One region of the Kitasatospora sp. NPDC001132 genome, then DNA from elsewhere that is predicted to be linked to it. Evidence: riboswitches for the same ligand, from Rfam matches in the RefSeq annotation. Region 1 holds a riboswitch; the other holds the start of a gene.
What was found. Region 1 has a riboswitch for thiamine pyrophosphate ahead of ACWDBE_RS19200 (purine-cytosine permease family protein). Riboswitches for the same ligand answer to the same signal wherever they lie in the genome.
Positions count from the first base shown of each region.

Region 2: another riboswitch for thiamine pyrophosphate. It lies ahead of thiO (glycine oxidase ThiO); the one in region 1 lies ahead of ACWDBE_RS19200 (purine-cytosine permease family protein).

Region 1 covers NZ_JBSFKF010000013.1:6,024-10,891, reverse strand. The annotation lists gene ACWDBE_RS19205 (trypsin-like peptidase domain-containing protein) at 1-1,414, opposite strand, end outside; TPP riboswitch at 1,635-1,779, shown strand; gene ACWDBE_RS19200 (purine-cytosine permease family protein) at 1,772-3,190, shown strand; gene ACWDBE_RS19195 (glycerophosphodiester phosphodiesterase) at 3,338-4,162, shown strand; gene ACWDBE_RS19190 (ATP-binding protein) at 4,514-4,868, shown strand, end outside.
Region 2 covers NZ_JBSFKF010000003.1:9,003-13,870, reverse strand. The annotation lists gene pknB (Stk1 family PASTA domain-containing Ser/Thr kinase) at 1-297, opposite strand, end outside; gene ACWDBE_RS04465 (thiazole synthase) at 427-1,224, opposite strand; gene thiS (sulfur carrier protein ThiS) at 1,228-1,482, opposite strand; gene thiO (glycine oxidase ThiO) at 1,479-2,663, opposite strand; TPP riboswitch at 2,658-2,770, opposite strand; gene ACWDBE_RS04450 (NAD(P)/FAD-dependent oxidoreductase) at 2,932-4,137, shown strand; gene ACWDBE_RS04445 (Rv2175c family DNA-binding protein) at 4,180-4,545, shown strand; gene thiE (thiamine phosphate synthase) at 4,545-4,868, shown strand, end outside.

The sequences.
Region 1 (4,868 bases):
TGCCGGCCCGGCCGTTGGCGGAGGCGTTGGACTGGATCGCCGAGTTGATGCCGATCACCGCGCCGCCGGAGTCCAGCAGCGGGCCGCCGGAGTTGCCGGGGTTGATCGAGGCGTCGGTCTGGAGGGCGTTCATGTACGAGGCCTGCGAGCCGGTGTCGTCGCCGGAGGCCACCGGGCGGTCCTTGGCGCTGATGATGCCGCTGGTGACGGTGGACTCCAGGCCGTACGGCGCGCCGATCGCGACGGTGGCGTCGCCGACGTTGACCTTGTCGGAGTCGGCCAGCGGTAGCGGGGCCAGCTTGCTCTTGGGCGGGTTGTCGATCTTGACCACGGCGACGTCGTAGCCCTCGGCGTGGCCCAGCACCGAGGCGCTGTAGGAGGTGCCGTCGGCGAACTTGACGGTCAGTTTGCCGCCGCTGAGGGTCGGCGCGACCACGTGGTTGTTGGTGAGGATGTGGCCCTCGGTGTCGAAGACGAAGCCGGTGCCGGTGCCCGACTCGCCGTTGCCCTGCGCCTTGATGGTGACGACGCTGGGCAGCGCCTTCTGCGCGATGGCGGCGATCGAGCCGGGGGCGGGCTCGTTCTTCTGGGTGTCGCTGGCCTGGACGGTGGTGCTGCGGTGGTCGTTCGCGGCGTTGCTGCTGTCGACGTGGTCGGCGACGGACACGCCGAGCGCGCCGCCGGCCAGGCCGGCGACCACCGCGACGGCCGCGATCAGGGCGACCAGGCCGCCGCGCTTCTTGCGCGGGCCGCCGTGGCCGCCGGGACCACCGGGGTAGTCCGCAGGGTAGCCGAGCGGGCCGGCCGGGCCTCCGGGGTAGCCGGCGCCGCCGGAGGTGGAGTCGTGGGTGGGGCCCCAGCCGCCGAGCGGCTGGCCGGCCCCGAAGGGGTGGTGGCCGTGCGCGGCGGGGGCGGCGGCCGGAGCGGCGCCGAAGCCCTCGTGCGCGCCGGCGGCGGGGACGCCGTGGGTCGGGGTGGCGTACGGGTTGCCGGCCGGCGGCAGGGCCGGGGCGGCGGGCGCGGCGGCGACCGGGGACGGCGGGGCGGGCGGCAGGACCGGCGGCGGCGCGTCGATGTAGCCGGTGGCCGGGTCGACGGCCGGCTCCTCCGCGACGGGCGCGGCGGGGGACTCCGGCGCCGGCACCTTGGTGAAGGCGACGGTGGGCTTGTGCCCACCCTCGGCCGGGACCCCCTCGGCCGGGACGCCCTCGGCCGGAACGGCGTCCACGGGCGGCGCCGCCTCGACGGCAGCGGTATCGGCGGCACCCGCCTCCGGCCCCGGCACCCGCCGGAAGGCCATGGTCGGCTGGTGCCCGCCCTGAGCGGGGCCTTCGGGAGCGGTCTCGGCCGCCCCCTGGCCGGCGGGCTGCTCCCCCTGCGGCCCGGCGGGCCCAACCTCGCGCTCGGTGCTCACGGACGACCTCCATAGCTGGCAGAACCAAGGACCATAGTTTTTCGCACTGCCGATTCGATTGCCGTAAGGACCCCTCTGAAGAACTCATAAGAATCCTTAGCCGGCACCGACGCCGGCACCGACGGCCGAGGCTCCCCTCCCCCCGCCGGGCGTCCCGCGATGCGGACCGTACGCCCTCGGCCTTGGGTGTCGGCCCCCGCGCCGGTTAGCCTGTCGCTCACAACTGACACGCGGGAGCTTGGACCCACCAGGCTGAGAGTGCGCATGTCGACCGTACGCCACGCGAGTGACGGACGTTCGAGGGGGCGCTGACCGCCGGAACCTGTCCGGGTAATGCCGGCGTAGGGAGTATCGGCCATGCCGCCTGCTTCGCCATCCTCTTCTTCGGGTGCGCCCGAGTCCAAGGGTTTCTCCGGGTCCACGCCCACGGCCGTCCTGGACCGCCCCCAGCGGGCCGATCACGTCGAGGCGCCCCTGGTGCTCGACACCGAGCCGCCGCGCACGCTGCGCTTCCGGGACCACTTCGCGCTCTGGATGAACCTGGGCGTCAGCCTGATCGGCTTCTCCACGGCCGCCACCGTGCTCGGCGCCCCCGGCAGCGAGCTGTCGCTGGCCGCCGCGGTGACCGCGATCACCGTCGGTACGGTCGTCGGCACGGCGATGCTCGGCCTGGCCTCGCTGATCGGCGCCCGCACCGGCGCCCCCGCGATGGCGAACCTGCGCGGGCTGTTCGGCACCCGGCTGTCGTACCTGCCGACGGTGCTGAACATCGTGCAGTGCATCGGCTGGGGCGTGTTCGAGCTGCTGACCATCTCGGCGGGCGCCCAGACCGTCGCCCACACCACCGGCTACCGCTGGCTGTTCGTCCTGCTCGCCGGCGCGCTGACCACCGTGCTGACCATCTGGCCGCTGGGCTCGATCGCGGTGCTGCGCCGCTTCGTGGCCGGGGCGGTCGCGGTGGCGATGGTGTACCTCACCGTCCAGCTGGGCCGCCAGGGCGTACCGGACCCGGGCGCGGGGAACTGGCACGGCTTCCTGGGCGCCACCGACGCGATGATCGCGGTGTCGGTCTCCTTCGTGCCGCTGGCCGCCGACTACACCCGGCACTCGCGCACCCCGCGCTCGGCGTTCTGGGGCAGCTTCTCCGGCTACACGATCGCCCAGGTCTGGTGCTACGTGCTCGGCCTGATGGCGCTGCTGCAGTCGGGCGGCGACCCGAACCGGATCTTCGACTCCTTCCTCGGGGTCTGGGCCGGCTGGCTGTTCCTGCTGGTGCTGGTGCTGCGCGAGACGGACCAGTCCTTCGCCAACGTGTACTCGACCGCGATGTCGGTGCAGAACCTGCTGCCGAAGGTGGACCGCCGGGTGCTCTCCGGCGCGATCGGCGTGCTGATCACCGTGCTGGCGCTGCAGATCGACGAGTTCACCGACACCTACTACGGCTTCCTCGGCCTGATCGGCTCGGTGTTCGTGCCGCTGCTGGCGGTGCTCGTCGTGGACTACTTCCTCGGCGCCGGCCGGCGCGGCTGGAACCTCTCCGCCGACGCGCCGTCCCGCTGGCTGATGCTGCTGCCGTGGGCGCTGGGCTTCGCCGTCTACCAGTTCATCGCGCCGACCAAGGTGGCCGACTGGTGGACGGACTTCTGGACCTCCGCCCAGGAGGCGCTGCACTTCACCCCGCGGGAGTGGACCTCGGCCTCGCTGTTCGCCTTCCTGGTGCCGGCCCTGGTCACCTGGGCGCTCACCCCGATCGGCCGCCGCGCCGCCCGGCCCTGACCGGACCTGACCTGACCGAACCGGCGCGGCGGAACACGGCAGAACACGCCCGAGCGCGACTGAGCACGCCTGAGCACGGCGAAGACGGCCCCACCGGTTGGGGCCGTCTTTGTCCGCGCTTCACTTCCGCCACCTATCGTTGGGCCTGTGACCAGCCCAGACCTGTCCTCGACGGCGGCGCGCACCGTGCCGACCGTCCAGGTGATCGCCCACCGCGGTTCCTCCCACGCCCTGCCCGAGCACACCCTCGCGGCCTACCGGCGCGCGCTCGACGAGGGCGCGGACGCGCTGGAGTGCGACGTCCGGGTCACCGCCGACGGCGCGCTGGTCTGCGTGCACGACCGCCGGATCGGCCGGGTCTCGAACGGCCGGGGCACCGTCTCGGCCATGACCCTCGCCGAGCTGGAGGCGTACGACTTCGGCGCCTGGAAGACCGGCCGCCCCAGCACCGACCCCGAGCTGCGCGGCGTGCTGCGGCTGGAGCGGCTGCTGGAGCTGGTGGTGGAGTGCGGCCGCCCGGTGGACCTGGCGATCGAGACCAAGCACCCGGTGCGCTTCCGCGGCCGGGTGGAGGCCGAGCTGCTGCGGACGCTGGAGCGGTTCAAGATCGGCGCGACCCGGGACGGCGGCCGCCCGTCCGCCCGGATCATGAGCTTCTCCTCGGTCGCGCTGGACCGGGTGGTCGCCGCCGCGCCGCAGTACCGGCGGGTCTTCCTGTTCGAGCGGACCCTGCCGCTGCTCGGCCGGCTGCGCGCGGGCTCGCCGCTACCGGGCGGGGCGCGGATCGCCGGCCCGGGCATCGAACTGGTGCGGGCCCGCCCGCAGCTGGTGACCCGGCTGCGGGAGCTGGGGCACGAGGTGCACGTGTGGACGGTGGACGAGCCGGCCGACGTCGAGCTCTGCCTGGAGCTCGGGGTGTCCGCGATCATCACCAACCGGCCCGCGGAGGTGCTGGCGCAGCTCGGCCACTGACGGCCGGATCATCGCCGGCCGATCGCCGGGCGGTCCCCCGGTGATCGCGCCGGTGACCGCCCCGGTGATCGCGCCGGTGACCGCCTGGTGATCCGCCGACGCACCGAGGACCGGCCGGGGCCATACCGTCAGATCCGATCACTTCTGGTCAGCAGTCAAACCTTCCTTGCGCGAAATTGCCGGAATTCTCGCATCCGGGCGACAGAGGGTGAGCACGGAATGACCTGATGTCGACCGTCGGTCGCCGCGCTCGAAATGGGCGGGCGGGATCGTCCGGTGCTCGTTTCCGACGCATTACCAAGGGGCATCTCTCCCTCGGCATACGCTGAAGGAGGTCCGGGGGTGGCGTTGATGGTGGCGCGTGAAGTGCCGACTTCATCGACCATGGCAGTGCCGCACGGCCCAGCGAGTGTCGGGGTCGCACGGCGCCGACTGCGTCGAGATCTGGGTGACCGGCAGATACCGGAACCGGTCATCGATGATGCTGTTCTGATCCTTTCCGAGCTGTTGAGCAACGCCTGTCGGTACGCCCGTCCGCTCGGCCCGCTGCCGGCGCTGGGGCGCGGCTCCCGGGCCGAGGTGCTCGGGCAGGTCCTGGTCGGTGTCCCGTCCGGGCCGCACGCCGCGCCGGGCGGCCGGGAGTCCGCCGAGGGCTCGGACGAGCCGGACGGCGGGGTGCTGGTCCGCTGGCAGATGCACACCGACG
Region 2 (4,868 bases), on a different contig from region 1:
GCGGCCGGGCACGTACTCCATGGCGAGGAAGACGTGGCCGCCGTCCGCGCCCTGGTCGAAGACGTTGACCACGTTGGGGTGGGTGAGCTTGGCGACCGCCTTGGCCTCGCGGATGAAGCGGGCGGTGAAGCCCTCGTCCCCGGCCAGCGAGGGGTGCATCACCTTGAGCGCGACCACCCGGTCCAGGCGGGTGTCGGTGCCCCGGTAGACGGTGGACATCCCGCCGGTCGCGATGCGCTGCTCGACCCGGTACCGGTTGTCGAGCAGGCTGCCGATCAGGGGGTCGTGCAGTGCCATGTCCACCCGGTGAGTCTAGTGCCGCCGGGCGGAGCCGGGCCCGGAGGACACCGCCTCCGGGCCCGGCTGTGCCCTGCTTGTGACACGGCTTCGCGCCGCGGGGGCCGGTGCCGTGGGCGTGCCGGGCGCTCAGAACGCGGGGCGCTCGCGGGTGTCCAGGTCGGCCCGGCCGGCCATCGCGGAGGAGGCCTCGGCGTGGAAGCGGCGCGGGATGCGGCCGGCCCGGTGGGCGAGCCGGCCCGCCTCGGCGGCGTGCCGCATCGCCTCGGCCATCAGCACCGGGTCCTGAGCCCTGGTCACCGCGGAGGCGAGCATCACCGCGGCGCAGCCCAGCTCCATCGCCAGTGCCACGTCGGAGGCGGTGCCGGCGCCCGCGTCCAGGATCACCGGGACGCCGGCGCCCTCCACGATCAGCTGGAAGTTGTGCGGGTTGCGGATGCCCAGGCCCGAGCCGATCGGCGAGCCCAGCGGCATGATGGCCGCGCAGCCGACGTCCTCCAGCTTGCGCGCCAGCACCGGGTCGTCATTGGTGTACGGCAGGACGGTGAAGCCGTCGTCGACGAGCGTCTCGGCGGCGTCCAGCAGCTCGATCGGGTCGGGCAGCAGGGTGCGCTCGTCGGCGATCACCTCCAGCTTGACCCAGTCGGTGCCGAGCGCCTCGCGGGCCAGTCGCGCGGTCAGCACGGCCTCGCCGGCGGTGAAGCAGCCGGCTGTGTTGGGCAGCACCCGGACGCCGTTGCGGGTCAGCACGTCCAGTACGGAGCCCTGGGTGCCGGCGTCGACCCGGCGCATCGCGACGGTGGTCAGCTCGGTGCCGGAGGCGAGCAGCGCGCGCTCCAGGACCTCCAGGCTGGGGGCGCCGCCGGTGCCCATGATCAGCCGGGAGGAGAAGGACGTCCCGGCGATGGTGAGAAGGTCGTCGGCCATGGTTCAGCCTCCCTGGACGGCGGTGAGGATCTCGATCCGGTCGCCGGTGTCCAGCGCCGTCGCGGGCCACGAACCGCGCGGCACCACGGCCTCGTTGAGCGCGGCGGCGACGCCGGTGTTGGCGGCGCTGACGGAGGCCACCACCTCGGCGAGGGTGGTCCCGGCGGACAGCCGGCGGGGCTCGCCGTTGACGGTCAGGGTGATCTCGGTCGGGGCGGTCCCGTTCTGCGGGGTCCCGTTCCGGGTGGTCTCGGTCATGCGGAGGCCTTCGTCGTGGAGCGGTCGGGGGAGAAGCGCAGGGGCGTGAACGGCCTTGCGAGCTCGGGGACTTCGCCGGTGGCCAGGTACTCGGAGACCAGGTCGGCGGTCACCGGGGTGAGCAGCACGCCGTTGCGGTGGTGGCCGGTGGCGGCGACCAGCCCGGGCAGCGAGGTCGGGCCCAGCAGCGGGGCGTTGTCCGGTGATCCCGGGCGCAGCCCGGCCGAGGTCTCCAGCAGCGGGAGTTCGGTGATGCCCGGGACCAACTCGTGGGCGTCGCGCAGGAGTTCGTACACCCCGCCGGCGGTGACGGTGGTGTCGTAGCCCTGCTCCTCGGTGGTCGCGCCGACCACCAGCTCGCCGTTCTCGCGCGGCACCAGGTACACGTGCCGGCCGCGGACGACGGCACGGACGTTGCGGGACAGGAACGGACGGTAGGCGTCAGGGACGCGCAGCCGCAGCACCTGCCCCTTCACCGGGCGGATCGCGGGCAGCACCCCCTCGGGCAGGCCGGGCAGCCGGTGGCTGTGCGGGCCGGCGGCGAGCACGACCTGTTCGGCGCCCACCGTCTCCCCGGTGCTCAGGCGGGCGCCGGTCGCCCGGCCGTTCCCGACCAGCAGCTCGACGGCTTCGGCCCGGTGGAACAGGACCCCGGCGCCCTCGCAGGCGAAGACCAGGGCGTCCAGCAGCCGGCGGCCGTCCACCTGGTGGTCCTCGGCCACGTGCAGGCCGCCGCGCACCCCGGGGGCGAGCATCGGCTCCAGCTTGCGGGCCTCCCGGCCGGTCAGCCAGCCGGAGTCCAGGCCGAGGCGCTGGTGGAAGGCGTGCAGTTCGCGCAGTTCCGCGCGGTCGTCGGAGTCCAGCGCGACGGCGAGCGTGCCGCAGCGGCGGTAGCCGGTGTCCCGGCCGCCGCCGGCCTCGGTGAGCTCGGCGGCGAAGTCCGCGTACCGCTCGTTCGAGGCCATGCCGAGGCGCAACAGCGGCTCCTCGCCGTACTGCAGCTCGGTGACCGGGGCGAGCATGCCGGCCGCGACCCGGGCCGCGCCGCCGCCGGGGGAGGGGTCGACCACGGTCACGTTCCGCAGGCCGCGCTGGGCGGCGCGCCAGGCGATGGCGAGGCCGATGACGCCCCCGCCGATCACCAGCACGTCGGCGTGGGCGGGCGATGGCAAGCGTGACAAAGCTGCTCTTCTCCCTTCGCCGGTATGACCCGGATCAGGTTCGGACGGTCGCAGGCCGTGTCAGCCCGCCTCTCAGCCCGGTCCGCCGGGCTCCCGTGTGGTGCCCCCACCTTAACGCCGGGGGTCGGCCCGGCCGAAGGCCCGTACGCGGGGTGGACAGCGGCGCGGGAGGTGGGACCCGCCCGGCCGGAGGCCCGAACCGGGGAGGGACCGCCCGCACCCCCGGCCCACCCCCGGCCCCGCGGCCGCCGGTCGGCCGCTGAGTACAGTGACCGGCGTGGCAGAGCTGAGCGGAACGGATCAGGTGGTCGTCGTCGGAGCCGGGCTGGCCGGGGCGCAGTGCGCCCTCAAGCTGCGGCAGGGCGGTTGGCAGGGGCGGATCGTGCTGGTCGGCGAGGAGCCGCACGCGCCGTACGACCGGCCGCCGCTCTCCAAGGACGTGCTGCTCGGCAAGGCCGACTCCACCGCCCTGGACATCGACTACGGGCAGCTCGACATCGAGCTGCTCACCGGCCGCCGCGCCACCGGCCTCACCCCCGGCGTGCTGCACACCGACGGCGGCGACCTCCCGTACGGCTCGCTGGTGATCGCCACCGGCGCCGTGCCGCGCGCCCTGCCCGGCGCCGAGCGGGCGCACCTGCTGCACACCCTGGACGACGCCCTGGCGCTGCGTGCGCTGCTGCGCCCCGGGCTGCGGCTGGTGCTGGTCGGCGCGGGCTGGATCGGCGCCGAGGTGTCCACCGCGGCCCGCGCGGCCGGCTGCGAGGTGACGGTGGTCGAGGCCGGTCCGGCGCCGCTGCCCGGCGCGCTGCCGACGGAGATCGGCTCGGCGATGGCCGCCTGGTACGCCGCGGCCGGGATCGAGCTGCGCTGCGGCGTCGGCGTGGCCGCCGTGGAGCCCGGCGCGGTGCTGCTGGCGGACGGCTCGCACCTGCCCGCCGACGAGGTGGTGGTCGGCATCGGGGCCCGCCCCGCGACCGGCTGGCTGGCCGGCACCGGGGTCGAGCTGGACGCGACCGGCGCCGTCGTCGTGGACGGGCGGCTGCGCACCTCGGTGCCCGGCGTCTTCGCGGCGGGCGACTGCGTCAGCTACCCGTCGGCCCGGGCCGACGCCCGGCTGGCCGTCCAGCACTGGGACCACGCCCTGCAGTCCGGTGAGGCGGTGGCCGCCGCCGTCCTGGGCGCGGACGCGCCGGACTACGACCCGGTGCCGTACTTCTGGTCCGAGCAGTTCGGGCGGATGGTCCAGTACGCCGGCCGGCACGCCGAGGGCGACGTGCCGCTCTGGCGCGGCGGTCCGCAGGACGGCGAGTGGTCGGTGCTCTGGCTGCGCGACGGCGTGCCGAGCGCGCTGCTGGCCGTGGACCGGCCGCGCGACCTCACCCAGGGGCGCAGGCTGATCGAGCGCGGCACGGCGCTGGATCCGGTCCGCGCGGCCGACCCCGCGGTGCCGCTGAAGGCGGCCGTGGCGTAGGGCCGGGTGCGCGGCGGGCCGTCGAGGTGGCAGTCTGGTGCCGTGAGTGAGATCGATGCCAAGACTGACGCCCTGGTCCCCCAGTGGCTGTACCTGCCCGACATCTCCGAGCGGTGGGGTGTGCTGGTCACCGAGGTCCGCAACATGGTCAAGAAGGGTGACCTGATCGCGGTCCGCCGCGGTCCCAACAAGTCCCTGCAGGTCCCGGCGGCCTTCATCGACGAGACCGGCCCGGTCAAGCACCTGGTCGGCCTGCTGACCGTGCTGCGGGACAGCGGCTTCTCCGACGAGGAGATCATCGAGTGGATGTTCTCCGAGGACGAGTCGCTGCCCGGCACCCCGGTGCAGGCGCTGTGGGAGAACCGGGCGACGGAGGTCAAGCGCCGCGCCCAGGCCATGGCGCTGTGATGACAGACCCCCGCGCCGCCCTCGCCGACGCCCGGCTGTACCTGTGCACCGACGCCCGTCGGGAGCAGGGCGACCTCGCCGAGTTCCTGGACGCGGCGCTGGCGGGCGGGGTGGACGTCGTCCAGCTGCGCGACAAGGGCCTGGAGGCCCGGCAGGAGCTGGCGGCCCTGGAGGTCTTCGCCGACGCCTGCCGACGGCACGGCAGGCTGCTGGCCGTCAACGACCGCGCCGACGTCGCCCACGCGGCCCGACCGGACGTGCTGCACCTCGGCCAGGACGACCTACCGGTACCGGCCGCCCGGGCGATCCTCGGCGAGGACGTG